DNA from 3 places in the Marinomonas sp. NPDC078689 genome. Region 2 is predicted to be linked to each of the others. Evidence: riboswitches for the same ligand, from Rfam matches in the RefSeq annotation. Region 2 holds a riboswitch; each other region holds the start of a gene.
The links. Region 2 has a riboswitch for thiamine pyrophosphate ahead of thiD (bifunctional hydroxymethylpyrimidine kinase/phosphomethylpyrimidine kinase). Riboswitches for the same ligand answer to the same signal wherever they lie in the genome.
Positions count from the first base shown of each region.

Region 1 (10,549 bases), on a different contig from region 2:
AAGCCTTTGCCTTTTATGGCGGCGATTTCTTTTGCGAGCTGTCCTTCGTTTAAAGTCAGTCGCTTAATCGCATTGCTCATGGAAAAGCCACAATAAGTGCATTCGTTGGCACAGGTGTTAGACAAATACAAAGGAGCAAACAAACTCACCGTATTACCAAAACGCTGTTGTGTCAGCTGTTCTGACTTTGCCAGCATTTGCATCAAATAAGGCTCTGCGGCGGGGGAAATTAGCGCCGCAAAATCCTTGATATCGAGTCGTTTTTTGGCGAGTGCGGCTTTCACATCTTGCTCATTAATAGACTCATGCAATAACGCAGTTTGCTGCCACGATTGAGACGCCAGTACGGAACTAAATTGCCCTTCAACCTCGGGACTTTGTGGGCAGATATGAAGTCGTTTCACCGCGCTCATGACAAGCTACCAACAAAGTCCGTAAAAGGGCTCGACGCTTGCGCCTGCTGACGCTTTTCACCCAAGCCCGATTCATACGCCAAGCGCCCTGCCTCTACCGCCATTTTAAAGGCCAAACTCATTTGCGCCGGGTTCTGCGCCACCGCCATGGCCGTATTCACCAACACGGCATCGGCGCCCATTTCCAATGCCAACGCGGCATCCGATGGCGCGCCAATGCCCGCATCAACGATCACAGGTACCTGACTTTGCTCAATGATAATGTCCAGAAAAGGCTTACTCGCTAAGCCCATATTAGAGCCAATTGGCGACCCAAGTGGCATCACGCATTGACACCCCACTTCTTCCAATCGCTTGCACAACACAGGATCAGCGTGCACATAAGGCATCACCACAAAGCCTTGTTTCACAAGCTCTTCAGCCGCCGCCAATGTTTCTATCGCGTCCGGCATTAAATACCTTGGGTCAGGGTGAATTTCTAACTTGACCCAGTTTGTTTCCAGCGCTTCTCGTGCTAATTGTGCGGCAAACACCGCTTCTTTTGCCGTGCGAGCCCCTGAGGTATTAGGCAAAAGCTTAATACCATGCTGCTGTAACGGCTGCAGAATATTGTCACTTTGATGTTTCAAATCCATACGACGTAAAGACAAAGTCACCAGTTCACTACCACTGGCGTTAATCGACGCCATCATCGCATCGGCGCTGGCGTATTTGCCAGTGCCAGTAAATAAGCGCGATGAAAACTCATGACCTGCAATCATTAAAGATGACACATTAACCCCCTGCAATGGATTCAAAAATAAACACATTCATATCGCTTTCAAGCATGGTTGTTGCCCACACACTTTTAGGCACCACGGTTTGATCAATGGCCACTGCAATGCCTTGAGACGGCTTATCCAGTTGATGCAATAAATCCATTACCGTCTTTCCCAAAAAGGACAGTGGACTGTCGTTCACATAAAGCGTGATCTCGTTACTCATCAAAAGCCGCCTTTTCTGTTTGATACAAAGACAATAAGTCCCGTGTGGCTTGCACTGGGTTATCGGCTTTGGTGATCGCGGTCACCAAGGCCACACTGTCGACCCCTGTTTTTAACACGGGCGCCACACGTTCGGCATTAATGCCACCAATGGCCACCGTCGGATACACTCCTTTTAACAAGGAGGCATAGAAGCCTAAGCGTACAAGACCTTGCGGCTGCGACGGCATGTCCTTGGTTTGAGTAGGGAAAATATGACCCAAAGCAATGTAACTAGGGTGAATCTTCATCGCATTGGCAATTTCAAAATAACCATGAGTGCTGATGCCCAGCGCCAAGCCTGCTTGACTAATGGCACTCAAATCCGCCACCGCTAAGTCTTCTTGGCCAAGATGTATCCCAAAAGCGCCATGCTCAATGGCTTTTTGCCAGTAATCATTAATAAAGACCTGAGCCTGATAACGCTTACCCAGTGCCACAGCGCCTTTAATTTGGCTGTCTAACGTTGAAACGCTAGGGTCTTTGATTCGCAGCTGAGCTGTGGTCGCGCCATTTTCGAGCACCAATTCCAGCCAAGCGAGCGAATCTACCACCGGATACAAACCAAATTTCTGCATATCGATAGCAGTAAATGACAAATCACTCACGTCTGCGGACGCCACTGAACTGAGCGCTGTGATGCTGGGCAAATACTGAGTGTGTTTCGGCCAACCTGCACAGCCCTCGAGATCACTGGCCAAATAGGTCTGGCCCATAGTGATGGCATCCAAGGTGTCATAACCATGGGCTAAGAAGCAGGCCAACGAAAAGGTACGGGCGTCTTGTTGAGTTTGCGATAATTTCTGATGATGCGCCGCAAGGGAAAAACCGCACGATTTCTGGTTCGCTATCAAGCACAGCGCTCCGCTCTGCTCATCGCTCAAAAGCCAGCTGGCCTCAGAGACAGAAAGCCAAGGCTGCAACGCAGTGTTAATGTCCGTTACTGACCCTGTGTTAAGGCATTCTACCAAGCAATCAAGCTGACGCTTGGGCGCCACAATGAGATCTGTGTTGGTTATCAATTCCGTTAAAAAACGATGGCAATTCACATTGGCATTGACCTCAGCGTTCAACACCACACTAACCGACGGCAACAAAGCTTTGATTTGCTTAAGCCATTTAGCACAACACACCACCAACTCATTTGATGGTAATGAATGCAAATAAATAACATCTGGCATCGATTGATCAAGCAAGCTTTGCCATTGGTCATCAAACTGCGCAAACGAACAAGAGACGCTTGACGGCTCGGCTTGCCGATACGTGTCTATATGCTTTACAACACACTTTAAATGCTCAGCAACCGTGGCTGACAAGGCGCGCGAACAGGCCGTAGCCTGTCGCGCGCCAACTTGCCAAATAACCGGAAGTTGATTCATAGTCGTTCCTCGGCTTACGCCAATTTATCTGTCGTTAATTTATCTGTCGTTAAGTAAACATCACTGCCTAGTTCACGAAACTGTTCTGACATTTTTTGCATCCCTGTTTCTGCCTCATGCTCAGCCGCAACAGCCGCTTGATCTTCTAAGCCTTTTGCGTAATCACGCACTTCTTGAGTGATTTTCATTGAACAGAATTTCGGTCCGCACATCGAACAAAAATGCGCCACCTTGCCCGATGCCTGAGGCAAGGTTTCATCGTGATAAGCCCGCGCCGTGTCTGGGTCCAGAGCAAGGTTAAATTGATCTTCCCAGCGAAACTCAAAACGCGCCTTAGATAAGGCGTTGTCGCGCACTTGAGCACCTGGATGGCCTTTTGCTAAATCGGCTGCATGAGCCGCAATTTTGTAGGTGATCAAGCCTTCTTTGACGTCTTCTTTATTGGGCAAACCCAAATGTTCTTTTGGCGTCACGTAACACAGCATGGCACAGCCATACCAGCCAATTTGTGCGGCACCAATGCCCGACGTAATGTGATCATAGCCAGGGGCGATGTCTTGTGTCAGCGGACCTAAGGTATAAAATGGCGCCTCATGACAATGCTCTAATTGCTCCGTCATATTTTCTTTGATCAGTTGCATTGGCACATGCCCAGGGCCTTCGATCATCACTTGCACATCGTATTCCCAAGCCACTTTCGTCAACTCACCCAAAGTACGCAGTTCTGACATTTGGGCTTCATCGTTGGCGTCCATAATCGAGCCTGGGCGTAACCCATCGCCCAATGAAAGCGACACATCGTAGGCGGCACAAATTTCACAAATGTCGCGAAAACGTTCATACAAGAAGCTTTCTTGATGATGAGCCAAGCACCACTTCGCCATAATGGAGCCACCACGAGACACAATGCCCGTTAAGCGTTTGGCGGTCATTGGTACAAAACGCAACAGCACACCCGCGTGAATGGTGAAGTAATCCACCCCCTGCTCCGCTTGTTCGATCAAGGTGTCTTTGAATACTTCCCAATTTAGCGCTTCGGCAACGCCATTTACTTTTTCTAACGCTTGGTAAATCGGCACAGTACCGATCGGCACAGGCGAATTACGCAAGATCCACTCTCGGGTTTCATGAATGTTTTTACCGGTCGATAAATCCATCACGGTATCGGCGCCCCAACGGGTTGACCAGACCAATTTTTCGACTTCCTCTTCAATCGACGAGGTCACGGCTGAGTTACCAATGTTGGCGTTCACTTTCACCAAAAAGTTACGACCTATGATCATTGGCTCGCTTTCAGGGTGATTAATATTGGCGGGGATAATGGCGCGCCCAGCGGCGACTTCATCACGAACAAACTCAGGGGTAATGCGTGTTTGAATGTTTGCACCAAAACTTTGGCCGGGATGCTGCTTCAGCAACAATTCGCTTTTTATCGCGTCTAGATTTTGATTTTCACGCAGCGCAATGTATTCCATTTCTGGTGTCACAATGCCTTGTCTAGCGTAATGCATTTGAGTGACACACTTGCCTTTACGGGCTTTACGAACAGTTAGCAGGTTCTGAAAACGCAGGGACTCTAGAGCAATATCACTTAATCGTGCCTTAGCAAATTCTGACGACACCATGGGTAATTCATCCGTGTCGTCTCGACGTTCAATCCAAGGAGCGCGCATGGGAGCCAACCCTTGGTGGACATCAATATTGGCTTCAGGATCGGCGTAAGGGCCTGAGCAGTCATAAACGTAAATCGCTTCATTTGGCTCAAACGTTAAGTTGTCTGGGTCTGATCCGATCGGCGTATCTGTCAGATTGATTTTGCGCATAGGCACACGAATAGAGTCTTCTGAGCCGGTTAGGTAAATACGCTCAGAGGCAGGAAAAGGCCTTGCTTGCAATGACTCAATAAAAGATTTGGCGTCAAGGCGTGCTTGATCGCGTGTTTTTTTGGTGGTTTTTTGTGGTGTCGACATAAGCAGTTCCTACTAAGAAAAAAATAGAGAATTGCTTGTCTGGGGTGCTGTCTTACGAAACAAAAGCCCGTTATTTAGGCGTTTTATATCGCAAAAAAGATGAGTCCTGTGGATCTGTTTGAATGAGGAAAAATGACGCGACATCAATCGAACAAAATACACAGGAGTTCATTTGATGCAGATAAGAAAATGGAGACTTTCTTGTTTCCTACGCGGGTCTTAACCCGATCAGGTTCTGCGGATCCCGCACTAAATATGCGATCTCAGCCAAATGGCACTCCGACAAGTGCCAACGAGTATACTCAGTCTTAATCTAATGTAAACACTCAGTGCTCACATTAGATTCGACCAAACGATCAAGAAAAAATGCTACTCGCCTTGCATTTCCAAGGCCATTTTATAGAGGTGATTTTTCTTCTCTCCGGTTAATTTTGCCGCCATCGACGCGGCTTGTTTAACAGGTAAATCTTCCAAAAGAATGCCCAAGATACGCTTTGATTCGAGTTCTTTTTCGTCGCCGCTTTCTTGAATAAAGCTCAGCATGACAACAAACTCACCGCGCATCTGGTTTGCGTCGGCATCAAACATAGCAAGAATTTCTGCGGCTGTGCCCGACAAAAAGGTCTCGAACGTTTTGGTTACTTCACGGGCAAGGACCAATCTAGCATCATCCCCGTAAACATTTAAAACATCCTTAATTGAATCATAAATACGGTGCGTGGATTCATAAAAAACCACCGTACCAGTTTGTTTTTTCCATGACTCAAACAAGTCGCAGCGTGCTTTTGACTTTGCTGGGACAAACCCTGCAAAAAAGAACTGATCCGTTGGTAAGCCCGAAGCACACAAGGCAGAAATCAAAGCACAAGCACCAGGCACTGGTGTCACTGTTAAGCCGCGAGCACGCAAGAAACTGACAATGTGGTAACCCGGATCAGAAATAAGTGGCGTACCGGCATCCGATACTAGGGCAACATTCTTCCCCTCTTCCAACAAGCTAGCGACGTACTCAGACTTGTCTTTTTCATTATGATCGTGGATCGAAAAAAGTTTGGCTTCGATGCCAAAATGATTCAACAATCGACGGGTGTGACGAGTGTCTTCTGCCGCAATATAGTCTACATCGCGTAAAGTTTTTTCAGCTCTTATACTAAAATCATCAAGATTGCCTATTGGGGTTGCAACTATGTAGAGCGTCCCCCTCACATCATCTGAACTATGTGCTACCATATTGCCTCTTTTATCTGTCATTTTATGAGCTTATGAGCCTAATTAATCTTCGCATCATATCATTAACCGTCTGTACATTTCTGCTAAGTGCTTGTAGCTCGACGAATTTAAATAGATCGCAGGGCACTTTACCGCAATATACACCGCCAAGTAGTCAAGAAAGCACCGCGCCTGACAGCATCTACCATCCGTATCAAGCGCCAAAAGAATTGGTGACCGCGTACGACAACGCGCTGCAATTTTACAAAGACGGTGAGTATCAAAATGCTCACGATACCTTGGGTGAGAAAATACTCATTACGCCCTCTCGCATCCAATTTAAGGCGTCTTTATTAGCGTCTTTGATTGCCGCAAAACTGGACGATCCCATCAAGGCCATGGCGTTATTAACACAAGCCAGCCAACTGGATTCTGCCCAAGAGCCGAGCAATCAAATTCAGCTTAATGAAACCAAAGCCATCGTGTTGGAACACACAGGGCATTGGTCACAAGCCATTACACTCAGGCTTTCACTAGATGACTCTTTGACGGGTGATGACAAAGCGTATAACCAAGCCGCGTTGTGGGCCAGCATTCAAAACCTGACCGACACCCAAGTGCAAGGGCTCGAGCAAAGCTCGCAACCTAATCTAGAGGGTTGGCTCACGATCAGCAAAATATTGCGCAATCAAACCCTATCGATTGAACAACAACTCACTCAATTCCAACACTGGCAAGCACAATACCCAGAACACCCTGCGGCGCTTAATCCACCACTGGATTTTAAAGTGATCGCCAAGCTGGGTGAAATGGCGCCAAAGAAAATCGTCCTAATGTTGCCAATGAGCAACAAACTGGAACGTGCATCCCAAGCGATAATCGATGGTTTTTTCTCCGCCTATTACCATCAGAAAACCAAACGAGCTGATATTTCTATTATCGACACCGACAGCTACCCAAACATAGCTGATGCACTCGCGGCAGCAAACGCGCTGCATCCTGATGTGATTATTGGGCCTCTTAAAAAGAGCAAGGTCGCACGCCTTAGCCAATTAACATTGAGCCACCCTGTTATTGCGCTAAACCAACTGGGCACCAATGCTTATGTTAATAACCTCTTCCACTTCTCGTTAAGCTCCGAAGACGACATTCACGAACTGATCCATTTCGCGAAGCAAGCCGGAGCGAAAAAAGCCGCTATTTTGAGCACCCAAAGCACTTGGGCATTAAGACAAGCGGATGAATTTTTACAAGCGGCCAAGAAAGAAAACATTAGCGTTGCCGCTAACCTTTCTTATAAAAACGCCTCACGAGACCGTCAAAATACGGTACAAAAACTGTTACTGGTGAATGAGAGCAAGCGTCGCATCGCCCTCATTCAGCGCTGGACAGGGGAACAAGTGGACAGTGTTACAAGACCTAGGCAAGATTTAGACTATGTGTATTTTGTTGGCAAACTGAGCGATGCAAAACAAGTTCGCCCTTTGCTGGATTACTACTTTGCCAAAAGCATCCCTATGCTGGCCAGCAGTACGCTTAACGATACGCCACCAGAGCGCAATATAAATTTTAGCGACATTGAGCGCATCCTATTTACAGAAATCCCGGCCATCGCCCAAAAAAGCAGTCTACTTGATGAAGTCTCAACAGACCGAGATTCTAATATTCTGCGCCGTTTGTACGCGCTCGGAGCGGACGCCTATTTACTCGCTAACCGCTACCCTTTGTTTGTACAACTAAAAAGTACGCGACTTTCTGCTAATACAGGCATTATTACCATGGATAAAAATGGTATATTCCATAAACGACCTGAGATTATGACTTACCGAAAAGGAAATTTGGTTAATGCCGTCAGTACTCAATTTTTTCACAAGGAAGAAACGGAACTCCCCGAAGAATAACGGGGAGAAAGCCGAGCAAGCGGCTGAGCTTTATTTACAGCAGCAAGGATTGCGACTGATCGATAGGAATTTCCACAGTCGCATGGGAGAAATTGATCTCATTTTCCTAGACAATGATACCTATGTGTTCGTCGAGGTGCGCTTTCGCGCCAACGCATCGCATGGCAGCGCCGCAGAAAGTCTCAATCCGTCAAAGCTTAAAAAAGTCAGATTGACCGCGGACTACTGGTTACAACAAAACAATAAATCAACAAATGCCTGTCGTTTCGACGCCATATTGTTTGATCAAGAAATAGACACTCAACATTTAACTTGGCTTAAAGCAGTATTTTAACCATTATGGATTTTCAAGAAGCGATCTACACTCAATTTGCCCAAAGTTTTGAGGCTCAGCAACAAGCACTAGAAAGCTTGCCCCCTTATATAGAACACGCGGCTCGAGTCATTTTCTCAAGCGTCGCTTCTGGCGGTAAAGTAATTTGTGTGGGAAACAGCACAGGCTCACATTTGGCTCAGTATTTTAGTACTCTGATGTTAGATCGGATGGACAGAGAGCGCCCCGGCTTGCCAGCCATCAACCTAAGCGGCGATGGCGCCGCCCTACTCGCAATCACTCACAGCGACAGCTACCATGACGTTTTCTCTAAGCAGATAACCGCCATTGGCAACCCTGGTGATATTTTGTTTGTGATTGCCAATCGCGGTAACACCTCGCCCATCATTCAAGCCATCCAAGCGGCCCACGAGAGAAAAATGAACATTGTGGCGCTGACCAGCCCAGAAGCCAAAAACGTGTCTTCTTTGACCTCTCGTGACGACACAGAAATTAAAATCAACCTACTTGGCACCGCCCGTGTTCATGAATGCCAAATTACCGTTATCCACACCTTGATTGATTTACTCGAACGTCAACTGTTTGGTTACGACGAATAAATCACGCCTTTTTTTCAAACACAAAAACACCGCTAAAAAATACCAAAAAAAAGAGCCTCACGTGAAGCGCCCCATGTTGGTTATCCAACCACCAGGAGCGACTTCATGCGCAGGCTCTTCTTTTATCTGACATTGTCTTATTTCTGCGTTTAGTCGCGAATTCAGACTATTTGACCACTTTTAATGTGAACGCTTTCTTTTCAGGTTTCGGTGGCGTTGGCTCTGTTGGCCCTTCTGGAAACTCTTCGTCAGGAAACACAAAACCGTCGCCATTTTCTTTGGCGTAAAGGGCTAAGGCCGCCTTCATAGGAACATACACCTGCATAGGCTTACCACTAAAGCGCGCTTCAAAAGACACCGCGTCTTTGTCCATAATCAAATGACGCACGGCAGACATGCTGATATTCAATACAATCTGACCGTCTTGCACAAACTCTCTTGGTATTACAGCACCTTCGTGGTCTGCATCAACCAAAAGGTAAGGCGTCATATCATTGTCGGACACCCACTGATACGCCGCGTTCAGCAAATAAGATCTTTTAGGTAACATTACAACTCCCATGGTTCTCACCTTTATAAACAAGGCAAAACCGATATTCGATATTTTACTTTACGTCAAATTCGATCAGCGCCATAACAGTGCATAACCGATACTATCTTTTCGTTGTTCAGCAAACAATTTGTACAAAAAAGGAGCCATACAAGCTCCTTTTTCACATCAAATACCAGACAAATTAGTCTAGGCGCATTTCTTGTTCTGCTTCAGATAGGCTCTCTTTGAATGACTCACGAGAGAAAACCAAGTCCATATACTTATGCAGTGAAGCCGCTTGGTCTTTTGGAATGTCTACGCCCAACGCAGGCAAACGCCATAAGATAGGCGCAAGACAACAATCAACAATCGTAAACTCATCACTCATAAAGTAAGGTTTTTCTTCAAAAATTGGTGATACGCTGATTAAGCCTTCACGCAATTCTTTTTGTGCTTGCGCCACTGCTTCTTTGTCTTTACTAGAAAGAATCAAATCAACCAATTTCGCCCAGTCACGCTGAATGCGGTACATGTACAAACGGCTTTCTGCACGAGCAACAGGGTAAACAGGTAATAGAGGCGGATGAGGAAAACGCTCATCTAAATATTCCATCATTACGTTTGGCTCATAAAGAACCAAATCACGATCTACTAAGGCTGGCAATTCATTGTATGGATTCACATCAGCCAATTCATCTGGCTTATTGAATGGGTCCACATCAATGATGTCAACAGTAACGGCTTTTTCAGCCAGCACGATACGTACTCGATGACTGTAATGATCTTCGCCATCGGAGAAGAACGTCATTGAAGAGCGCTTAGCAATAACACCCATGTATAACCCCTATCTTAAAAACAACACAAGCCCAAAAGGGCAAACTAATAAAATGGCCAATCAACTCGTCTTGTTAAGACTCACTGACCAGTCGATAATTTTATGCAAGATCCCGCCAAAACTCTCGCTTTAGCAGATAAGCAAAAAGCACAAACAAACCAATAAAAAGCAGCACTTTCAATCCAAGAGACTCCCTGTCCGACCGCGAAGGGTCTGAAGTGTAAGCCAAAAAATTCGCGATATCATACGCCACTTTTTTAAACTCTTGATCTGTCAGTTGACCTTTTTTTATTCCATCAACAATACCACATTTTGAATCACTCAATAGAGTCGATAATGAATACTTGCCATTAAA
Region 1 is NZ_JBITUJ010000002.1:54,113-64,661, forward strand. Features, by position in the region: gene thiH (2-iminoacetate synthase ThiH) at 1-413, opposite strand, end outside; gene ACIGBN_RS03380 (thiazole synthase) at 410-1,186, opposite strand; gene thiS (sulfur carrier protein ThiS) at 1,188-1,397, opposite strand; gene thiE (thiamine phosphate synthase) at 1,390-2,814, opposite strand; gene thiC (phosphomethylpyrimidine synthase ThiC) at 2,829-4,784, opposite strand; TPP riboswitch at 4,973-5,076, opposite strand; gene rsmI (16S rRNA (cytidine(1402)-2'-O)-methyltransferase) at 5,154-6,014, opposite strand; gene ACIGBN_RS03405 (penicillin-binding protein activator) at 6,047-7,894, shown strand; gene ACIGBN_RS03410 (YraN family protein) at 7,839-8,228, shown strand; gene ACIGBN_RS03415 (SIS domain-containing protein) at 8,234-8,827, shown strand; gene ACIGBN_RS03420 (ClpXP protease specificity-enhancing factor) at 8,994-9,377, opposite strand; gene ACIGBN_RS03425 (glutathione S-transferase N-terminal domain-containing protein) at 9,562-10,194, opposite strand; gene ACIGBN_RS03430 (cytochrome c1) at 10,295-10,549, opposite strand, start outside.
Region 1: it holds a riboswitch for thiamine pyrophosphate, as region 2 does, so the genes downstream of both, thiC (phosphomethylpyrimidine synthase ThiC) here and thiD (bifunctional hydroxymethylpyrimidine kinase/phosphomethylpyrimidine kinase) in region 2, are expected to answer to the same signal.

Region 2 (10,549 bases):
CGCACTGCTTGGCCATTGGATCAACGACTTACCTTTGGGCATTTTTTCTTTAAACGGCATCTTGGCGCTCAGCGGCGTGGTGGTCAACGACAGTCTATTGCTTGTGTCACGCTTTAATGCGCTTCGCAAAGAAGAAACCAGCCACGTGCAAAAGGCCATTAATCTAGCCTGCCGTAGCCGGTTACGCGCAGTACTATTAACGTCTTTTACCACCTTCGCAGGGCTTATGCCGATCCTCGGAGAAACCTCAAGACAGGCTCAGATGCTGATTCCTGCGGCCGTCTCTTTAGGCTATGGCATCATGTTCGCCACCATAATCACATTGGTTCTTATTCCTGTCCTCTTAATGATTAAAGAGGACATCCAGCGCCTTCTAGCGCGACTAAAACGGCGAAAGCCTGCGCTTCAAGAACCCTTTGATGGCGTCTTATAAAGGCGCTCTTCCCCAACCACAAAAAACAGAATAAAACCGCCTTAGCTCGCTAGCCAGTTAGATGCCCTAGAGGTTTATAAGCCTTAGGGCATCACCAATCGAGACAAATTTGTCGTGATTTTTGACCATAGACACCATAGAATACGCCCATCAAAAAGTTAACAATAACTATTATCACTTCAATTATTAAACTGTATTGCCAAGCAAGATTAAAACCGCTTTATTAGGACATTCATCAATGACCGTTTCTTCACATGGCCAAGCCGCCCCACTCAGCACTCTCCATCTTGATGCTGGCCATGGCTCCAAGCAGATTTTAAAAGACATCAACCTTACTATTCCTGATGGCAAAATGACGGTCTTACTGGGCCCAAATGGATCAGGAAAATCGACCTTACTGTCCACTTTGGCGCGCTTAATCTCGCCAATGAAAGGACAGGTTCTGCTACAAGGCAACAACATTGCACAACTCCCCACGCGGGAGGTGGCACGCCAATTAGGCCTGCTTCCGCAGCACCCCATAGTGCCAGAAGATTTAACCGTCAAAGACCTTGTCTCCCGCGGTCGCTTTCCCCATCAAGGCTTCTTAAAACAATGGAGCAAGCAAGACGAAGCCGCCGTAGATCATGCGCTGGCTGTCACCGGCACTCAAGAATTGGCAGAACGACCCGTTGATAGCCTGTCTGGTGGGCAACGCCAACGCGTCTGGATTGCCATGGTGTTAGCCCAAGAAACCAACCTCATATTGCTCGATGAGCCAACAACATTTTTAGACATGCGCCATCAAGTCGAGCTACTGGAAATGCTGGTTGATCTGGTTCAACAACATGGCCGAACCATTGTTTGTGTATTGCATGATCTCAACCTTTCACTGCAATACGCCGACCATTTAATCTTCTTAAAAGAAGGGGAAATTCGCCATACGCTAAGTCACCCATCACACTGTAATAGCAAGATGGTAGAAGAGGTTTTTGAGACCCAAGTTCTGGCCGTCACCCACCCTGAAACAGGCTTACCCATTTTTCTGCCTAAGTCACAGCAAACCCCTAAAGCATCGGCTGTGGCATGAGCAGGAGCTTACTTTCACGCGCTAGCAACACTCAACCATGGTCCAATAGATCACGCTTTGGGTTCATGTTGGTTCTCGTTATTGCGTTAAGCGGACTTCATTTGTTGCACGGCGCACGCGCTATTTCGTTAACGACCTTAACCCAGGCCTTGTTTTACTATAACCCTCATGATTTTGATCATAGGGTGTTGATATCATTACGATTACCCAGAGTATTGGCAATGTTACTCGCAGGCAGCTGCTTGGCTATTGCGGGGTATTTATTGCAAGTGACGCTGCGCAACCGTCTGAGTGACCCACAACTGCTTGGGTTAAATTCTGGCGCCAGTCTTGCCGTCGTATTGGTTACCGCTTTTCCTATCGCCCCTATGTTTACCCTAGTTCGACCACTGGTTGCGAGCGTTGGTGCTGGCCTACTTTTCAGTTTGGTTTTGCTGATTTCTTCAGCCGGGAGAAAAGGTTTGCAGCCGCTTAAATTGATTTTTTGCGGCATTGCGTTTTCAGCCTTAGCCGGTGCGATCACCTCTACTGTGTTAATTCTGGATGAAGACACGCTCGATCAACTGCGTTTCTGGCTTATTGGAGATGGCGCAGGCTCAAACTTACACTCGGTGTTAATCAGTTTGCCTTTTGCTGGGGCTGGACTCGCCCTGAGTCTGCTCATTATGCCGCAGTTAAGCGCCATGTCGTTAGGCGACGCCATGGCAAAAGGCTTGGGAGCATCGATCCAAAAAGTCCGCTTCTTCTCTCTTTGTGCGGCCGCTTTACTCACCGGCAGCGCGGTGTCTGTGGTCGGACCCATAGGGTTTATCGGGCTCATTTGTGCCTCACTTTGGCGCGGCATACACTCACGCCCAAGTGTCTTCTCCCTTCTATTGGTGGCATTCACTGGCGCGGCGTTATTAATGGCGGCCGATATCGCAGCCATTAGCTTATTCGCCCCAAAAGAGTTACCCACAGGGGCATTAACCGGCCTAGTCGGCGCGCCTGTTTTTCTCTGGATTTTTGTGAGGAGAATGCGATGATAGCCAGCTCACCGCTGTCCCTAAGATCGGGGCACTATTCGATCCGTATTCATCTCGCGTCTTTGTTGACGATTGGGCTGTTACTCACAGCCTTAATGGGCGTCATATTCTTCGCCCTAACCACTGGAAGCGAGGCCATTCCATTGCACTCTGTGTTGGCTTACTTGCACCTAGAAACGCCAAACACATCAACAACAAACCTCTCTCATTTATTGATTCTAGACGCATTTCGCGCCCCTAGAATCGCTCTAGCTGTATGCTGCGGGGCAATGTTGGCTTGCTCGGGTGCCGTGATGCAATCTCTCACACGAAATGGATTGGCTGACCCTTCTATTTTAGGGGTTCGAGAAGGCGCAGCTCTGTGTGTTGTTGCGCTAATATTGACCGCTCCTGGACTCTCATTGGCGTGGCGTCCTCTGGTGGGCATGATTGGCGGATTGGCCAGCGGCGTCTTTGTGTTATTGCTTGCTCGAGGCAGTTCAAGCATTCGATTTGTCATGATCGGCATTAGCTTATCTTGGTTTTTGTCGGCGCCATGATGGTGTTGTTAGCCGCCACCGACACTAAAGACCTACAAACCGTGTTGATCTGGATCGCGGGAAGCCTACAAGGCGCCACTTGGCAAAGCGTTCAGCTCGTAGCCATCTTGTTTGCTATCTGTCTCATTGCCCTCTTGTTCAATGCGCCCTCCGCCGACATTGAAGCACTTGGGGACGCACTATCCACCAGTTTGGGAGTGCGCCGGAAATGGGTCAATATCATTCGCTTTAGCGTCGCTATTTTTCTTGTTGCTGGCAGTGTGTCTGTGGCTGGCAGCATTGGCTTTGTCGGTTTGATTGCCCCGCATTTGGCGCGTTTTTTACCGAATTACTCAAGCCGTTATCATTTAATTTCCACCAGCTTAATCGGTGCTATTTTGGTATTGGCTGCTGACACGCTAGGCCGTGCCGCCTTTGCACCAGTCGAATTGCCGACCGGTGTTGTCATTGCCGTGATAGGCGCGCCCACGCTGATTATTCTTCTTTGGACTCGTAGGAACCAGCTTTGAACCGACTACTGCTTATTTTGTTCATCACCCTTGGCTGCCCCTTTTCGGCAGCCAAGGGCCTCTCCGCCACAACCGTCTCCTTCACCGATGATCTAGGCCGCCAAGTGACCATTCCCAGTCACCCTGTGCGCATTGTCTCTGTGTATGACATCGACATTACCATCCCTTTGATTGAGCTCGGTGTCATGCCCATTGGTAGCCATGGTCGAATTTCCAAAAATGGCACACCTTATATTCGCTCTAGCGCATTATTAACTGGGGTGGATTTTGACAACAGCGACATTACTTTTATTGGGGCGACTAACGTCGATTTAGAAACCATCGTAGGTCTAAAGCCTGACCTGATCATCACCGCTAATTCGCGTCCGACGCCGGTGGATTTACTGGCAAATATTGCCCCGACCATCTCACTCGACAGTGGGTTAGACGCTGCCCATGTCTACCAACAGCTTGCCACAATCACCCACACAGAAAAGCGCTTAGCGATTCTTGAACGACGCTATAAAGAGCAAATTAAAAGCCTCAAAGCTACCATAGACACACACAAGATCACCGTCTCTGTGATGCAACCATTACGAGGTAAAATTAGCGTTTACCACAGTTACCGCTCCCTCGGCCGTGTCTTGCGAGATGCAGGATTTCAGTTCCCTAGTATTATCAATCAAATCCCTAAAGGGGAACGCGTCGACTTTAGCGCTGAGCGTTTACCTGAATTAGACGCAGACATTATCTTTGATCCTTATTTTTCTGCACAAAAACCAGAAGTAGAAATAGCCAAGATGAACGCCATTTTGCCAGGCTTTTGCCAATTTTTAAGCGCCTGCAAAAAAGGTCACTATGTGCTGGTTTCCCGGGATGCGGCGATATCCAATTCTTACGCAGGGCTCGAAGCCATGACCATGGCAGTACAAGCACACCTCACACCTAAACCACACTTAGATGAGCCCATTAAATAAGCGAAAATGTCATCATTAAGGCCGTTAGGATTAAAAAGTGATGAGTCTTTAATCAAATCTTGTTAACATCCTTAGCATCATAGTCGGGGGGCATTTTTTTGCTGAGATCGTATAACACGAGACCCGTTGAACCTGATTCAGTTAACACTGGCGTAGGGAACTATTGTGATAACAGTGCTAGTCACTGTGTCCCATATAGCAATTTGGGCTTCTCGATAAAGCGTTCAAAGAAGCCTTTCTAATCAAATTTGCTTATGTAGTTCCTTGCACCACCGTTAGGAGCTCATATGTCTAGTCCATCATTTACTTCGTCTCACATTCGATCTCAGCAACCGCAAAATCTTGCTACGCCGATTGTATTAACCATCGCAGGCTCAGACAGTGGCGGTGGCGCTGGCATCCAAGCAGATATAAAAGCCATCTCGGCCACCGGCAGCTTCGCTTGCTCAGCCATTACCGCGATCACCGCGCAAAATACCCTTGGTGTTTCTGCTATTTTTCCGATTCCATTAGACCATGTTGAAAACCAACTAGACGCGGTGTTTAGCGACATCAATATCACCGCGGTCAAAATAGGCATGTTAGCGGACAGCGACATCATCAAAACCGTGGCCAATAAACTGCTGCAGTATCAACCTAAGTTCATCGTGCTAGACCCTGTCATGATCGCTACCAGTGGCGATTTATTACTGCAAGAAAACGCCATCAATACCCTTAAGCAAAGGCTCTTTCCTCTCGTCGACATCATTACGCCAAACCTGCCTGAAGCGGCGGCGTTAACCGGTTTGCCACTGCCTAACAACGAGGATGACATGCTCGCCATGGTGGCGGCTCTCAGGGCTCTCGGTGCTAAAGCGGTATTGTTAAAAGGCGGACACTTAGACCAGCAGGCAGACAGCCTTGATCTGCTCATCACGGCAACCACAGTAGACAGACTCTCAGCGCCGCGCATTGACACAAAAAACACCCACGGCACAGGTTGCACCCTCTCTTCTGCCATTGCTTCTTACCTTGCCCAAGGAAACACCTTACACACTTCCGTTCACCAAGCTAAAAACTACATTAGCCAAGCAATTGCCCACGCAATCCAGCTAAAAATTGGCCAGGGTCATGGCCCTGTAAATCACTTTTTCGCGCTGAACCAGAGTGACATAAAGCAATGAGTAACGCACCGCTGGGGTTATCCATCCAGCAAGCCTGCCTGCATTACCATGGCGCAGACAAGGCCACATTGGAAAAGCTATCGATGGAGATTCCCCCTGGAGAATGGACCTGCTTGCTGGGTCGCAGTGGCAGTGGCAAAACCTCACTGTTGCGTTATTTAGCGGGTTTACTGGACGATAAAGTAGACTGGCACGGCGAGGTAAAATGCAGCGACGGCCTCCCCTTTCAGCATAGAATTGCTTATATGGCGCAACAAGATTTGCTGCTCCCGTGGCTATCAGTCGAAGACAATGTGTGCCTAAGTTATCGCTTTAACAAGCAAGGAGTAAGCGATGAGGTTCGCAACAAAGCCTTATCTTTATTAGAAAGCGTTGGCTTACTTGACGTTCGAAAAGCACTGCCTCAAACACTGTCTGGCGGTATGCGTCAGCGTGTCGCGCTTGCTCGAACCCTAATGCAGGACAAACCTTTTGTGTTAATGGACGAACCTTTCTCGGCGTTGGACGCGGTAACACGACATAAATTACAGCGCCTTTCCTATACCCTATTAAAAAACAAAACCGTCGTGCTCATCACCCATGACCCACAAGAAGCGGTACGCCTAGCCGGACGTTTATACATTCTCACCAATTCACCCGCGCAAGCAGAGCCATTAGCCTTACCCAAGCTTTTTCCACCAAGAGAATTAGACCCAGAGTCGGCCCATGTTCAGCAGCAGATTTTTCACAGATTGGAGCAAGACAATGATTAATTTGACGCCTCTTGCCAGTCCGCCTAAAAAAAGCCGTCGTGCACGCAATGGCACCCCCGCCTTCAATAAGTCGTTTCACACACTGCTGCGCGCCATCATCATAGTATTCGCCATACTGGCCACTTGGCAGGGGCTTATTGTCGTCTTTGATTTGCCCTCGTTTATCTTGCCCACACCACTGTCAGTATTGGACCGTTTATTCGTGCGCCATGACGTACTGATGCGCCACTCCTGGGTCACTGCCCAAGAAATTGTTTTAGGTCTATTGCTCGGGCTTAGCATGGGGCTATTTTTTGCTCTGCAAATGCTGCTGTTTAAACCAGTAAAACGCTGGTTATTGCCAATATTGATTGCCAGCCAAGCCATCCCTGTTTTTGCCATTGCCCCAGTATTAATGCTTTGGCTAGATTACGGCATTGCGTCCAAAGTCGTGATGGCGGCCATCATTATTTTCTTTCCCGTCACGACCTGTTGTTACGACGGACTCAGCAACACCCCAAAAGGCTTTCTCGACCTAGCTCACACAATGCAAGCTAGCCGCTGGCAGCAACTGATCCATATTCAACTACCGGCGGCATTACCGGCATTGGCCTCAGGCATTCGTGTCGCTGTCGTGATCGCCCCCATCGGGGCAGTGGCTGGAGAATGGGTCGGTTCTAGTGCTGGCTTGGGCTATCTCATGTTACAGGCGAATGCTCGAATGATGATCGACGACATGTTTGCCGCCTTATTTATTTTATCTCTGTTGTCTGTGGTGCTGTATTTTGCAACGGACTTTGCTCTCAAAAAAGCCATCCCTTGGGAGCACTAATGTTATCGATAAGCCACAAGGCCGAGAAAAACACTTATCTATCCTCACTAATAACAAAAGGAAAACACGTGAAAAAACTGATCGCAAGCACACTATTAACCTTGGCGTCTTCACTGCTGGCAACACCTGCCCTAGCCGAGACACAAAAAATCACGCTCATGCTGGATTGGTTCGTCAATCCGAACCATGGACCCATTGTTATCGCGCAACAGCATGGTTACTTTAAGGAGCAGGGGTTAGCGGTCACCATTCAAGAACCCGCCGACCCGAGCACCCCTTCTAAACTGGTTGCGGCAGGGAAAGTCGACATGGCTGTGTCCTACCAACCCAGCTTGATCATGGACATCGCTCAAGGGTTACCATTGGTTCGCTCTGGCACCTTAATCGCCACACCGCTTAACTCTCTGATCACATTGAAGAAGAGCGGCATCCACTCTCTCGCCCAATTAAAAGGTAAAACCATTGGCATTTCGATCGCTGGCAATGAAGAAGCCACGGTAGGAACCATGCTCAATAGTGTCGGCTTAACCATTAATGACGTGAAAATAGTGAACGTTGGTTGGGCGCTTTCTTCTTCATTGGCTTCTGGGAAGGTCGACGCTATTTGGGGCGGGTTACGTAACTTTGAAAAGAACCAACTGATCACAGAAGGTTATCAGCCTGTTCTCTTCTACCCTGAAGAAAACGGCGTGCCAAATTACGATGAATTGATTTTTGTCACAAACGCAAAAGCACACAATAAAAAAGCCATTCGAGCCTTTAATACCGCCATTGAAGAAGCCACCACTTACATAGTGAATCACCCTAAAAAAGCGTGGCAAGAATTTGTCACTTACGCCCCAGACACCCTGGATAACACACTTAATAAGATGGCTTGGCAAGACACACTTTCTCGCTTTGCATTACGTCCTGCTGCCGTGGATTTAACCCGTTACGATCATTACGCTCGCTTTTTATTCGATCATAAAATCATTAGCACTTTACCAGAAGCCAAACACTACCTTCTTACTTTCTAATCAGGTGATTTATGCAGTATCAAGATTTAATCGACGCCTGCCAAACAGAATGGCAAGCCTACACAAAGCATGACTTTGTTACTCAATTGGCGTCTGGTAACTTGCCCAAAGACAGCTTTTTACATTATCTAAAACAAGATTTTTTGTTTTTAAAACAATACGCCAGAGCCTATGCTCTGGCGGTGTATAAAGCCAATTCATTAACCGATATGCGCCAAGCTTTGCCAACATTAAATGCTCTGCTAAGCAGTGAAATCAGCCACCATGTTAACTTTTGCCAAGACTGGGGATTAACTGAAAACCAAATGGAGCAAGAAAGAGAAGATTTCGGCACCCTAGCCTATACTCGATACGTTCTTGATGCTGGCATGAGTGGCAATCTCGTAGACCTTTACGCCGCCCTAGCGCCATGCTCTATTGGTTACGCCGTGATCGGCGAACAAATCAGCCTAGATGCCAATACCCAGTGGGAAAACAACCCATATAGGAGTTGGATCGAGCTGTACGCTGGAGACGACTACCAAGGTCACGCCAAACAAGGCGCGCTGTATTTCAATACATTACTGAAGAATATTGATATAAACAGTGAACGAGGCCAACAGCTGATTGAGGTATTTTGTACCGCCACCAGAATGGAAGTGGCTTTTTGGCAGCAAGGTCTAAACGCTTCACGTTAGGAGAATCATCATGCATAAGCACATTATTCTCAATGCACTGCGCACCCTGAGAGAACAAAAACCCTTAGTGGTGAACATCACCAATTACGTGGTGATGAACAACACAGCCAATGCTCTGCTGGCAATAGGAGCCTCGCCTATTATGGCGCACTCTCGTCAAGAAATGGCTGAGATGATGAGCTTTGCTGGCGCTCTGGTGATCAATATTGGCACCCTAGACAGTGACTGGATTGAGCGCATGGCCTTTGCAATTGAACAAGCAAATCACCATCAAAAAGTCGTCGTCCTTGATCCTGTTGGCTGTGGTGCAAGCACCCTTAGAACCCAAACATCTCGTCGTTTTGCTGAACTCGCCGAGCGCTTGATTATCCGTGGCAACGCCTCTGAAATCATCGCGCTGGCGGGTGAATCCTCGCAAAGCAAAGGCGTCGATGCGATGGACAGCAGCAGTGCCGCTATTCAAGCCGCTGTCACCTTGATGGAGACCTTTGATGCGAGCGTGGTGGTGTCTGGGGAAACCGATTTCATCGTCAACCCCCCCTTTATTCAGCAAGAAAAAAACATCCTCGCATTAGACAACGGACACCCCATGATGCCGCAAGTCACAGGCATGGGGTGCTCGCTTTCGGCGCTGACAGGCGCCTTTGCCGCAATTGGGGAGACCAGTGGTTTGGCCGCAGCCGCGGTGTTTGGGGTTGCGGGGGAAATCGCCGCTGAACAAGCAAAAGGCCCAGGCAGTTTGCAACTGGCTATTTTAGACGTGCTCTACACACTCGATGAAGCCACCTTGGCACAGCGTTTGAAACTCACCGCGATCGATACCTCCGACCGAATCATAGGTTAATGCAGCATGAACCCTTACCAGCTTTATCTTGTAACAGATGAACAGTTAGATCTAAAAGCCCTGACTCACATTGTTCGAGAAGCCGTCAAAGGTGGCGTTACCATGGTGCAAATTCGTGAAAAGCACCATGACGTGCGTGCCTTTATTGAACGCGCAAGCGCCGTCAAAGACGTCCTAAAAGGCTCTGGTGTGCCCTTGATCATTAACGACCGGGTGGATGTGGCGTTGGCGATTGAGGCAGATGGCGTTCATTTAGGGCAATCCGATATGCCAGCTCGCTTAGCGCGACAATTGATCGGTCCCAACAAACTGTTAGGTTTGTCCATTGAAAGCCACCAGCAATTGGCCAGCGTGCATGATTTGCCAATCGATTACATTGGACTCAGTGCCATTTTTGCCACGCCGACCAAAACCGACACCCGCCATCATTGGGGGATTGACGGTTTAGCAAGCGCGCTGCAAACCACATCCTTGCCAATAGTTGCCATTGGCGGAATCAATATAAACAACCTGAAAGACATAGTGGCAACAGGTGTCCATGGTGTGGCATTAGTCTCGGCTATTTGTCAGGCCGACGACCCTAGGGCTGCCACCGAGCAAATCAAAACCTTACTTCAATACAATCATTCCCAACGCGTTCCGGCTTAACGTTGAGCATAAAAAACCCCAACCGCTGATGTTATTCAATGATTGGGGTTTTCATCGCAAAACGACTGTATCGCTTTTGCGATCACGTATCCCAGACGGCTAATTTG
Region 2 is NZ_JBITUJ010000001.1:562,656-573,204, reverse strand. Features, by position in the region: gene ACIGBN_RS02645 (efflux RND transporter permease subunit) at 1-433, shown strand, start outside; gene ACIGBN_RS02640 (ABC transporter ATP-binding protein) at 672-1,502, shown strand; gene ACIGBN_RS02635 (iron ABC transporter permease) at 1,568-2,527, shown strand; gene ACIGBN_RS02630 (iron chelate uptake ABC transporter family permease subunit) at 2,524-3,066, shown strand; gene ACIGBN_RS02625 (FecCD family ABC transporter permease) at 3,063-3,575, shown strand; gene ACIGBN_RS02620 (ABC transporter substrate-binding protein) at 3,572-4,531, shown strand; TPP riboswitch at 4,606-4,707, shown strand; gene thiD (bifunctional hydroxymethylpyrimidine kinase/phosphomethylpyrimidine kinase) at 4,819-5,694, shown strand; gene ACIGBN_RS02610 (ABC transporter ATP-binding protein) at 5,691-6,446, shown strand; gene ACIGBN_RS02605 (ABC transporter permease) at 6,439-7,257, shown strand; gene ACIGBN_RS02600 (ABC transporter substrate-binding protein) at 7,326-8,273, shown strand; gene tenA (thiaminase II) at 8,285-8,950, shown strand; gene thiM (hydroxyethylthiazole kinase) at 8,961-9,794, shown strand; gene thiE (thiamine phosphate synthase) at 9,801-10,442, shown strand.

Region 3 (10,549 bases), 160 kb from region 2:
TATGGCTGTGTTGGAAGGCGTTGGCGCGATTGATTGGGTGACCTGGTTTGATGAAGACACGCCAAAAGAAATAATCGAAGCGCTAAGTCCAGATGTATTGGTAAAAGGCGGTGATTACACCATTGAGAGCATAGTAGGTGCAGAGCATGTACTGTCCCATGGTGGTGAGGTAAAAGTATTGACCTTTGTTGATGGTTATTCAACAACCTCCATTATTGAGAAGGCAAATCTTTAAATGCAAGACGAAACGACATTGAATGTGAAAAAACAACAAGAAACCGCGTCTGGGATGTCACTGTATTTCAGGTTATTAGGCTACGTAAAGCCATCAATAGTGTATTTCTTATTAAGTGTGCTTGGCTATATTTTATACTCTTCCATGCAGCCGGCGTTAGCCGCATTGCTTAAGTACATTGTAGATGTTGTCTCAAATGGCACAGTGGTTGAAGGGCGTATGCTAATCCCAATGGCCATTCTTGGTGTTTTCTTAGTGCGTGGGGTAGGGACCTTTTTGGGTAGTTACTGCATGGCTAAAGTCGCCAATAACGTGGTGTTTGACCTGCGAACCAGCATGTTTAATAAAATGGTGACCTTGCCATCCAGTTATTTTAACAACATGCCAAGCGGCCGTTTATTGGCGAAGTTAACCTACGACACAGAGCGAGTCATCGATTCTGTTACCCAAGCCATTCAGGTGATTTTGCGAGAAGGGTTAACCGTTGTCGGTTTGCTGGGGTATATGTTGTTCATCAACTGGCGCCTTTCTTTATTATTTTTGTTTGTGATTCCAATTATCGGCTTGGTTGTACGGTATGCTTCTAAACGTTTTCGTAAATTAAGCCTGAAAATTCAAAATGCCATGGGTGGTGTGACAGATGTGGCCTCTGAAGCGATTAAAGGTCATGAGGTTATTAAAATTTTTGGCGGTAATGAATACGAAACTCGACGCTTTTATAAAGCGGTGCAAGAAAACCGTCGCTCACAACTGAAAATGGAATTAACCAAGGCGCTGAATGTGCCTATTATTCAGTTTGTTATTGCGATTTCTTTGTCGCTATTGATTTGGTTAGCGTTAGATCCTGCTATTTCAGCAAGTATGTCTGCCGGTGATTTTGTTGCCTTCATCGGTGCTGCAGGTATGTTGAGTAAGCCGATGCGCCAACTGACCTCAGTAAACAGCATTTTGCAAAAAGGCATTGCTGCAGCGCAGAGTATTTTTGCCTTTTTGGATCTGGACAGTGAAAAAGACACCGGAAGTAAAACGGCAGATCGCTTGAAAGGGGACATTAGCTGGAAAGGGTTAACCTTCAGTTACCCTGGAATGGATAAGGACGCCTTGAGTGATGTCACCTTGTCCTTGCCCGCTGGTAAAAAGCTTGCGTTGGTTGGTCGTTCAGGCAGTGGTAAGTCTACTTTAGCCAACCTGATTCCGCGTTTTTATGATGTGAACGATGGTTGCTTGTTCATTGATAATGAAAATATCAATGACTACCAACTAGATGATCTGCGTAAAAACATTGCTTTAGTTAACCAGCAAGTCGTACTTTTCAATGGCACTATTCAAGAAAATATTGCTTACGGTGGCTTGAAAGACGCTTCAGAAGAAGAGGTGATTGAAGCCGCAAAAGCCGCGAATGCTTGGGGCTTTATCCAAGAGTTAGAGCTTGGTTTGCAAACATTGGTGGGAGAAAACGGCGTATTGCTTTCTGGTGGTCAGCGCCAGCGTCTTGCAATCGCCCGAGCGATTCTAAAAAATGCGCCTATCCTGATTCTTGATGAAGCGACTTCTGCACTGGACACAGAGTCTGAGCGTGCGATTCAGCAGGCGTTAGACACATTGATGGAAAACCGTACGACTATTGCCATCGCGCATCGACTGTCTACGATTGAGAACTCAGATATCATTGCGGTCGTGGATCATGGCCAAATTGTTGAAATGGGTTCCCACAGTGAATTGTTGGCGAAGAATGGGGCCTATGCACAGCTTCATAATCAACAATTTAGCGATGTTGCTGAATAATTATGTGGCTTTATCGTCTTCTCTTGTTGGCATTGACGCCGCTTATCTTAGTCAAGGTTCGGCGCTTTAGAAAAAGCTACCCTGCGTATCGAGCTCGTGAAGCCTTTGGTTTTTGGCAGCCGGTTAAAGCGGATATTTGGATTCATTGTTCGTCGGTTGGCGAAGTGTTAGCGGTGCGACCTTTGGTGGCTCAATGGGTAGAAAAATACCCTGAGCGTCCCATTTTGATCACCACAATGACGCCGACTGGTGCCGAACAAGTCGAAAAAACGTTTCCGTTTGCGGTTCATCGATACTTGCCTATGGATTGGCGGTGTGCGGTGAAACGTGCCTTAAAGCAGATTGAGTGTGATCGTTTACTGATTGTGGAAACAGAGCTTTGGCCAAACCTTCTCCTTCAGGCGAAGCGAAAAGGTTTGCGTATCAATATCGTGAATGCTCGTTTAAGTGAACGCTCCTTTAAGCAGTACCAGAGATTTTCTCGACTATCGAAGCGTTTGATGGCATTGCCGAACAGTTTCTTAGCCCATGCACAGGCAGATGCGGAGCGCTTCAGTGCATTAGGGGCGAATAATGTATTGGTCACAGGCAGTATTAAGTTTGATTTGAGTGTGCCTGATTCAGTGGCTGAACAAAACTGGCATCGCCAAATGTCGAGCTCGTTTGTTTGGACCGCAGGCAGCACGCACAATGGTGAAGATGAGCCTTTGTTAAAAGCCCATCAAGCGTTAGTGGAAAAGTACCCAGATGCCTTATTGATTCTAGTGCCTAGGCATCCAGAGCGTTTTCAAAGTGTGTATCAACTAGCGTGTGAGTATTTTGACAAGGTTGCTTTGCGTAGTCAGGTAGAGCCTCAATGTTGGGCGGGGCTTAACGTTGTTATCGGTGACTCTATGGGTGAACTGATGCATTATTATCAGGCGGCAGACTTGGCTTTTGTTGGTGGCAGTTTGGTAAAACGAGGCGGCCATAATCCCATTGAACCTGCTTTGCTGGCTCGTGCCACATTGGTTGGGCCCTTTACGTTTAACTTTGCGGATATCACTGAGCAGTTGATAAAGCAGCATGGGGCGATTCGTTGCCAGAATGCAGATCAGCTACAAGAGGTGGTTATTTCACTGGCAGGCAAACACAGTCAGTGTCATCGTCTTGGGCAGGCTGCGTTGCGTTTTGCACAGCAAAATCAAGGGGCGGTCACACGGGTTTTATCTGAAATAGACTTCCGTTAAACGACTCTTTACAATAGTCCCACTATATATCTCATGGGGTGTTTTGGTTGTATTTTAGCCAAAACTGAGAAGCCTTTGCTAACCCATTGAACCTGATCCAGATCATGCTGGCGTAGGAATCGAGATAGCAAGCCTTCCTTGCCATTTCCCCTGTACGCCGCTCATTTTTAGGAGCGACACAATGAATAAGTTTTTACTAAGCAGCTGTGCCATCGCAGGGGCGTTACTGTCTTTCTCAAGTTCTTCTTTTGCTGAAACCTTGAACGTTTATACCTATGACTCTTTTGCTTCTGATTGGGGGCCAGGTCCAAAAATCAAAGCCAATTTTGAAAAGGAATGTGGGTGTGACGTTAACTTCGTAACGGTTGATTCTTCGGTTGGTATCTTGTCTCGGGTACAGCTGGAAGGGAAAAGCTCAGAAGCGGATGTGGTGTTAGGCTTGGACCTTAATTTAATGCAAAAGGCCAAGCAGACTGGGTTATTGGCAGAGTCAGGCGTCGACACAAGTCATGTTGTGACCCCCACACCTTGGACAGACCCGGTTTTTGTGCCTTTTGATCAAGGCTATTTTGCTTTTATCTATAACTCAGAAACCTTGTCATCACCACCGACGAGTTTGCAGGACATTGTAGAGAATCAAAATCTGCGGGTGATTTATCAAGACCCAAGAACCAGCACCCCAGGGTTGGGGTTATTACTTTGGATGAAGGCGGTATACGGTGACAAGGCTGCAGATGCGTGGGCGACACTTGCCAAGCATACCGTGACGGTTACCAAAGGCTGGTACGACGGTTACAGTCTGTTCTTGAAAGGTGAGTCGGATGTCGTGTTGAGTTATACAACGTCTCCTGCTTATCATGTGGTCGCAGAAGGGAAACATCAGTATAAAGCCGCGCCTGCGAGTGAAGGTTTTTACCCTCAAGTGGAAGTGGCGGCGATGTTAAAAAATGCCCCTCATCCAGCCTTAGCGAAACAATTTATGTCATTTATTTTAACGCCTGGTTTTCAGTCCACGGTGGCTACAGGTAACTGGATGTTTCCTGTGATCAAGCAAGACAAACCGCTGCCGGCGGTATTCAATACCTTGCCTAAACCTACCAAGGTATTGACCTTGGACGCCGATGAGGTGGCACAACAACGTAAAGCTTGGATAAATGAATGGCTTGAGGCAACGACGCGCTAATGATTTACCGCTTGTCAGTCATGCGTCAGTTGGTGCGGCTATTGCCCGCGTTAATTGGCGTCTTGCTTTTTGTGCTTGTTGGAGCCGCCAGTTTGGCGGCTCTTTTACATCATATGGACATGTCGCAGTGGAAAGGCTATTTACAAGACGCCTACTTGTGGCGAATTATTCGATTTTCATTGTGGCAGGCTCTATTAAGTAGCGTGCTCAGTTTGCTGATTGCTATTCCGGTAGCCTCTTGCTTGAGTCATCGGGAATTTAAAGGCAAACGGGTTTTGTTGCAGCTGTTTGCTGTGTCTATGGTGGTGCCTACCATAGTGGCAATTTTAGGCATTGTGGTGGTTTATGGTCGCTCAGGCTGGCTAGCAGATGGGTTGGGGATTCATGTGCCCCTTTATGGCTTGTTAGGGATTCTGCTGGCGCATGTTTTTTTTAATATGCCATTGGCAGTGCGTTTGCTTATTCAAGGGTATGATTTGATCCCTTCTGGCCAATGGCGGCTCGCGTCGCAACTGGGGTTTTCAAGAGGAACCTCCTTTCGTCTTATTGAATGGCCTTACATTAAGAAAGTGTTGCCAGGCGCTTTTGTATTGATCTTTATGCTTTGTTTTTCCAGCTTTTCTGTGGTGTTAAGTTTAGGTGGCGGGCCTAAATCCAGCACCTTAGAAGTTGCTATCTACCAAGCGCTACGCTTTGATTTTGATTTGGATAAAGCCAGTTTTTTATCGCTTCTTCAGGTGGCGATTTGTACCTTGGTCGCGACCTTGATTTATAAAGTGGCTCCTAAGAATCAGCAAGACGTTAGTTTGTTGAGGGCGCAATGTTATTTTGTCAAAGACACGCGTGTAGCTCGTTGTTTTGACGGTTTTATCATGACGCTGGCGCTGCTGTTGGTGCTCCCCCCTTTTGTCGCTATTTTTGACCCTATTTTCTCAGCCCAATTTTTGCCAACTTTATTGGCGCCAGCAACGTGGCAGGCGTTGTGGGTGTCATTAAAAATAGCGCTGCCTGCGGCCATGTTAAGTGTGTTGTTAGGGGGCTGCTTTGGGGTGTTGGCTCGCATGGCAATGGGTCGAGGCTGGTGGGATTTTTTGCCCAGTAAATTAGAGCATTTGGGGAATATGATTTTGATGGTGCCCGGGCTTGTGTTGGCGACAGGGCTTTTTCTGTTATTGCGTAGCCTTGGTTTCGGACTGCAATCCAGCTATTGGGTGGTGGTGTGGGTGAATGCCGTGATGGCGTTGCCTTTTGTGCTTAGGGTGTTGATGCCCGTGTTGTACCAGCAAGAGAGGCGTTATCGAAATGTGTATTCGAGTCTCGGTATTTATGGTTGGTCGCGCTTTAAAATTGAGTGGTCGTTAATTCGCTCGAGCGTGGCTCAAGCGTTAGGATATGCACTCTTGTTGTCATTGGGTGATATGGGGGTTATCGCGCTATTTGGTAGTCAAGGGTTGGTGTCCCTGCCTCTTTACTTGTTCCAGTTGGTTGGTTCTTACCGTTTAGAAGAAGGGGCTTGTGTTGCGGTGATATTGATTTCTCTTTGTCTTATTTTGTTTTATCTTGCCACGCGCGTTATCGGAGGAAAGTCAGATGTTAGAGATTAATCTCCAATACGATTGGGAGCAATTTCATGCCGCCTATCAAGTGTCTATTGAACCTGGCATGACAACCTTGCTGGGGGCGAGTGGGGAAGGTAAAAGTACCTTGCTTCATTTACTTGGTGGGTATTTGAAAGGACGCGGAACCTTGTCTTATCAAGGCGAGGATTTTTCAGGCTTAGCGCCTTTTGAACGTCCGATCTCTACCTTGTTTCAAAGTGACAATCTTTTTCCTCAGCTAACGGTTTGGCAGAATGTCGCTGTGGGACTTGAGCCGTCAATGCGGCTGACGAATGAGCAGCAGAAAAAAGTGGAGTGGGCCTTGTTGCAAACACAGTTAATGGCGAAGCGGGATCAATACCCTCAAGCCTTGTCTGGTGGGCAGGCGCAGCGGGTCGCGATCGCCAGAGTGTTGGTGCGTAAAAAACCCATCTTGTTGTTAGATGAACCCTTTAGCGCCTTGGACCCTATGTTACGAGAAGAGATGCTCAAGCTGGTTCACGATGTAACAAAAGAGTTTCATTTGACGACGGTTTTTGTGTCCCACATGCCAAGCGAGGCCTTGTTGGTCGGTGGGCGCGTGATGTTGATCGCAGGCGGTCGAGTTGTGGCCCATGAAGCGGCCGATGTTTTAGCCTCTGATGTTATTCCTAGCACTTTTTCTCATTACCTTGGCACGGCAAATCGTTCGACAAATGAGATGAAATGATTTAATTGTTGAGTCGTGCGCGGTCACTGTTTGGCCGTATTATTACAATGGAAGTGAGGTGTGTGTGTCACTGGAACTCAATGAGAAGCAGAGGCTAAAAAAAGGCATATTGCTGACGATTGCTTATGCGTTTGTTATGTCGGTGACTGGGCTTGCTGCAAAGCAGGTGCAGACGACCATAGCGGTTCCAGTGTTGGTATTTTGGCAGAGTATCTTTTGTGTCGCCGTGCTCTATCCGCAATTACGAGGCCGCTGGCAGCGCCGACCTATCGCTATTTGGAAAATTCATTTTCTACGCAGTGTGGGAGGATTTACAGGCTTTTTGTTTTATTACTGGGCGCTCAATCACATCCCTTTGGTTGAAGCGACCTTGTTGCGTTACTGTGCGCCACTTTGTGTGCCCTTGGTGGTGTTTATTATGCATAAAGTGGCCGTGCCAAGCGCCCGTTGGGTCCCTCTTGTTATTGGCTTTATTGGCGTGGCTTGTATTATTCAACCGACGCCAGAGCACCTTAATCCGTGGCATTTAATCGGTTTTCTATCCGCCATTGGTTTGGCTTTTTCTATGGTGACGACTCGTATGTTGTCTCATCAGGTGAGTGGTCAAGAAACCATGATGATTTATTTTTTGATCTCGGCAGGGCTGTCATTCTGCTTAGTGTTAATACAAGGAGACAGTTTGTTATTGCCAATGGCGAGTTGGCCATTGGTCGCGGTAGTTTGTATCACCTTGTATGTTGGTATGTTTCTCTACACCAAGGCCTACACTTATGCACCGGCGAGTGTGGTTTCTCCGGTAAGTTATGCCGGCGTAGTGTTTAGTGGCTTATGGGGATGGATGGTGTGGGGGCATGTACCAGATGCCTTTGCTTATGCGGGGATGGCATTGATCTTTATAAGCATCCTTATTAGTACCCGCATCGCAAAGAGTCAAAGTGCCTAGTGTTGTTCGGCTGGTTTGAGGTGCATCAGTTTTTTGTTTAATAGGGTGGCGACGAAAATGCCCGAAAAAATCAAAACAATGCCAATGTAGTGGAAGTGATAAAGTTGTTCGCCAAGAAACAGCACAGAGAGTGAAATGCTAAACACAGGTAACAGATGAATAAATTGCCCTGCAGTGGCAGCCCCTAGCTTTTGCACACCTAAGTTCCAGCAAAGGAATGCCGCCAAAGAAGCAAACAATCCCATGTAGAGCAAAGTTCCCCAATTAATGGCGGATAACTCATTAAGCGACGTTGTGCCGAAAATGAAGAACAGCGGTGCTTGAATGGCGGTGCCAACGAATGCCGTGGTCGTAAAAAAGCCGATAAGAGACATCCCTTTGGGGCGTTTAGCGATCAAAACAGAATACACGGCCCAACTGATTGCCGCGGTAATGATCCATAGATCCCCTTGGGATATGGTCAAATGCAGAAGAGTGTCTAGGCTGCCTCGACTAATAATTTCAATCGCGCCTATGGTTGATAGAAGTATGCCTACGTTTTGTAGCCAGCTGGTTTTGCTGCCGAGTAATAGCCTAGCTGTGATGAGGATGATAACAGGCACAATGGCGTTGAGCAGCACGGCGTTGGTGACACTGGTTGAGGTTAAACCAATGTATAAAAAAAGGTTGTAGTTACAAATACCTAGCCAGCTAAACAGTAACAGCAGAGGCCAGTTCTTCACAATTATCGCGCGTTCTGCCCAGACTTTTTTGTAGGCAAAAGGCAGTATGATCAGGCAGGCAATACTCCAGCGTAAGAAAGAAATAGAAAAGGGGTCAATGCCTTCAGAAACGGTGAAACGTCCTAGTACATAATTACCAGACCAAAAAAGCACTGGCAGCAGCAAGTAAACAAAAGCGGGCATGTAACATCCTTATTAGAGTGTGGCTGTTTGAATCAGGTGTCTGATCAAATCGCTCTGACGACAGTCGATTTTAGATTGTCGCCAGAGTGGTTACCTTACTCTGCTTAAAACTTATAAATAATGCCAGCCCTAGCAATGCTTTTATGGTCTTTTTCAACGATCGGACTGTCTAATACGTTACTGTTGTATTTTACGTAGGTGGCGCTTAAATTAACCGTCAATGATTGTGTGATTGGGTAAAAACTATTGAGAGTGACACGTGTCATGGTCGTTGAAGGCGCGTTATAGGCGCTAATGGCCCCGCTTGTTTTTGCCGCTTCAGACGAGCTGACGCCCAATTGATAATCGCTCATTTCGCTGCTCATATAGCGATAGTGGATGGACGGAATAAGGCGCCATTTTTGTACTTGAATAGGATAACCCGCGCCGACTTCAGCATAGTAACCACGGTTAGTGTCGCTTACATCTTGGGCGAGTTTGGCCGAAAAGAAGCCAATCTTCGCATGCACTATGGCCATGACACTGTCGTCACGATCATCCAGTTTTTGAATGTTTTTATCGTCTGAGTCATCAGGATCAAATTCGGCAAAATGATAGCCAAGACCAACGCCTATATTGCGTTTTGAATGATTTGGCAAAAAATTATAACCAAGCTCTGGCCCTTTTAAGTAGAAATGTTCGCCAGTATAGGCAACAAACGGAAGCACTTTAGTGTCACTGTCAGTGTCTTTATAAATAGAAGTCGCATAGATGCCCATGACGCCTACGCTGAAATCACCGCTATCAGCCAGAGCCATGGCTGGCGATAATGGAAGTAGGGCGGCGATGAGAATGCCCATGTTACGGCGCGATATCATTGAGTTTCTTCCTTATTTAATTAAAGACCTAGGTTGTTTTATGGTAAATAGACGAGTGAAATATGTAAACGAATACTAGCTATGCCTATTTATTTATAAGAGTGCGCGGGCTAGACAGCGAGCTAATTGCTTTTAAAGAAAGAAAAACCTTCTTATCAAGGTGCTCTGCGTGTTTATTTATTGTTCTGTATGCTATACAATTCGCGTCCCTGTAAATCTATACTCCTTGTCTCAAGGCTTCATAACAGGGGGAGCGTAGAGGCTAGAATCCATAAGGAGAGCTTAAATGCGTCATTATGAAATCGTCTTTCTGGTTCACCCAGATCAAAGCGAACAAGTACCAGCAATGGTTGAGCGTTACACTAACCTAATCACTGAAGATGGTGGACAAGTTCATCGTCTAGAAGATTGGGGCCGTCGTCAACTAGCTTACCCAATCAACAAAATTCACAAAGCACATTATGTTCTTATGAACATTGAGTGTTCTGACAGTGTTTTAGCTGAATTAAACGATACTTTCCGTTATAACGATGCAATCATCCGTAACTTGGTGATTCGTTGTAAAGATGCGATTACTGATGTATCTCCTATTAAAGCTTCTGAAGGTCGTGAAGATCGTCGTTCTGCTCCTCAACGTGAAGAGCGCAACAACGAAACAACTGAAGAAGTTGTTGCTGAAGAATCTGAAGATTAATCAATATTTTTATTAGGAGACACGTATGGCTCGTTTTTTTCGTCGTCGTAAATTCTGCCGTTTTACAGCAGAAGGCGTTAAACAGATCGATTATAAAGATCTAGAAACACTGAAAGGTTATGTTACTGAAACTGGTAAAATCGTACCTAGCCGTATTACTGGCACTAAGGCACGTTACCAGCGTCAACTAGCGACTGCGATCAAACGCGCTCGCTACATTGCTTTGCTTCCTTACACTGATAGCCACTTCAATTAATAGGTGGAACGAAGTACCAGAATGAGCGCTTTAGCGAAATGGGTTATGACACGTCCGCGCAATGCCATTATTGGTGTTGCTGTTTTCAGTATCATACCCTTACTGTTCTGGGTGTCTGCCGCCATTATTGGTTTGGTAGTACTTCGTAGAGGTGT
Region 3 is NZ_JBITUJ010000001.1:407,635-418,183, forward strand. Features, by position in the region: gene hldE (bifunctional D-glycero-beta-D-manno-heptose-7-phosphate kinase/D-glycero-beta-D-manno-heptose 1-phosphate adenylyltransferase HldE) at 1-235, shown strand, start outside; gene msbA (lipid A export permease/ATP-binding protein MsbA) at 236-2,020, shown strand; gene ACIGBN_RS01855 (3-deoxy-D-manno-octulosonic acid transferase) at 2,023-3,249, shown strand; TPP riboswitch at 3,274-3,386, shown strand; gene thiB (thiamine ABC transporter substrate binding subunit) at 3,431-4,432, shown strand; gene thiP (thiamine/thiamine pyrophosphate ABC transporter permease) at 4,432-6,036, shown strand; gene ACIGBN_RS01870 (ATP-binding cassette domain-containing protein) at 6,023-6,739, shown strand; gene ACIGBN_RS01875 (DMT family transporter) at 6,804-7,682, shown strand; gene ACIGBN_RS01880 (DMT family transporter) at 7,679-8,587, opposite strand; gene ACIGBN_RS01885 (MipA/OmpV family protein) at 8,692-9,444, opposite strand; gene rpsF (30S ribosomal protein S6) at 9,731-10,138, shown strand; gene rpsR (30S ribosomal protein S18) at 10,164-10,394, shown strand; gene ACIGBN_RS01900 (hypothetical protein) at 10,416-10,549, shown strand, end outside.
Region 3: it holds a riboswitch for thiamine pyrophosphate, as region 2 does, so the genes downstream of both, thiB (thiamine ABC transporter substrate binding subunit) here and thiD (bifunctional hydroxymethylpyrimidine kinase/phosphomethylpyrimidine kinase) in region 2, are expected to answer to the same signal.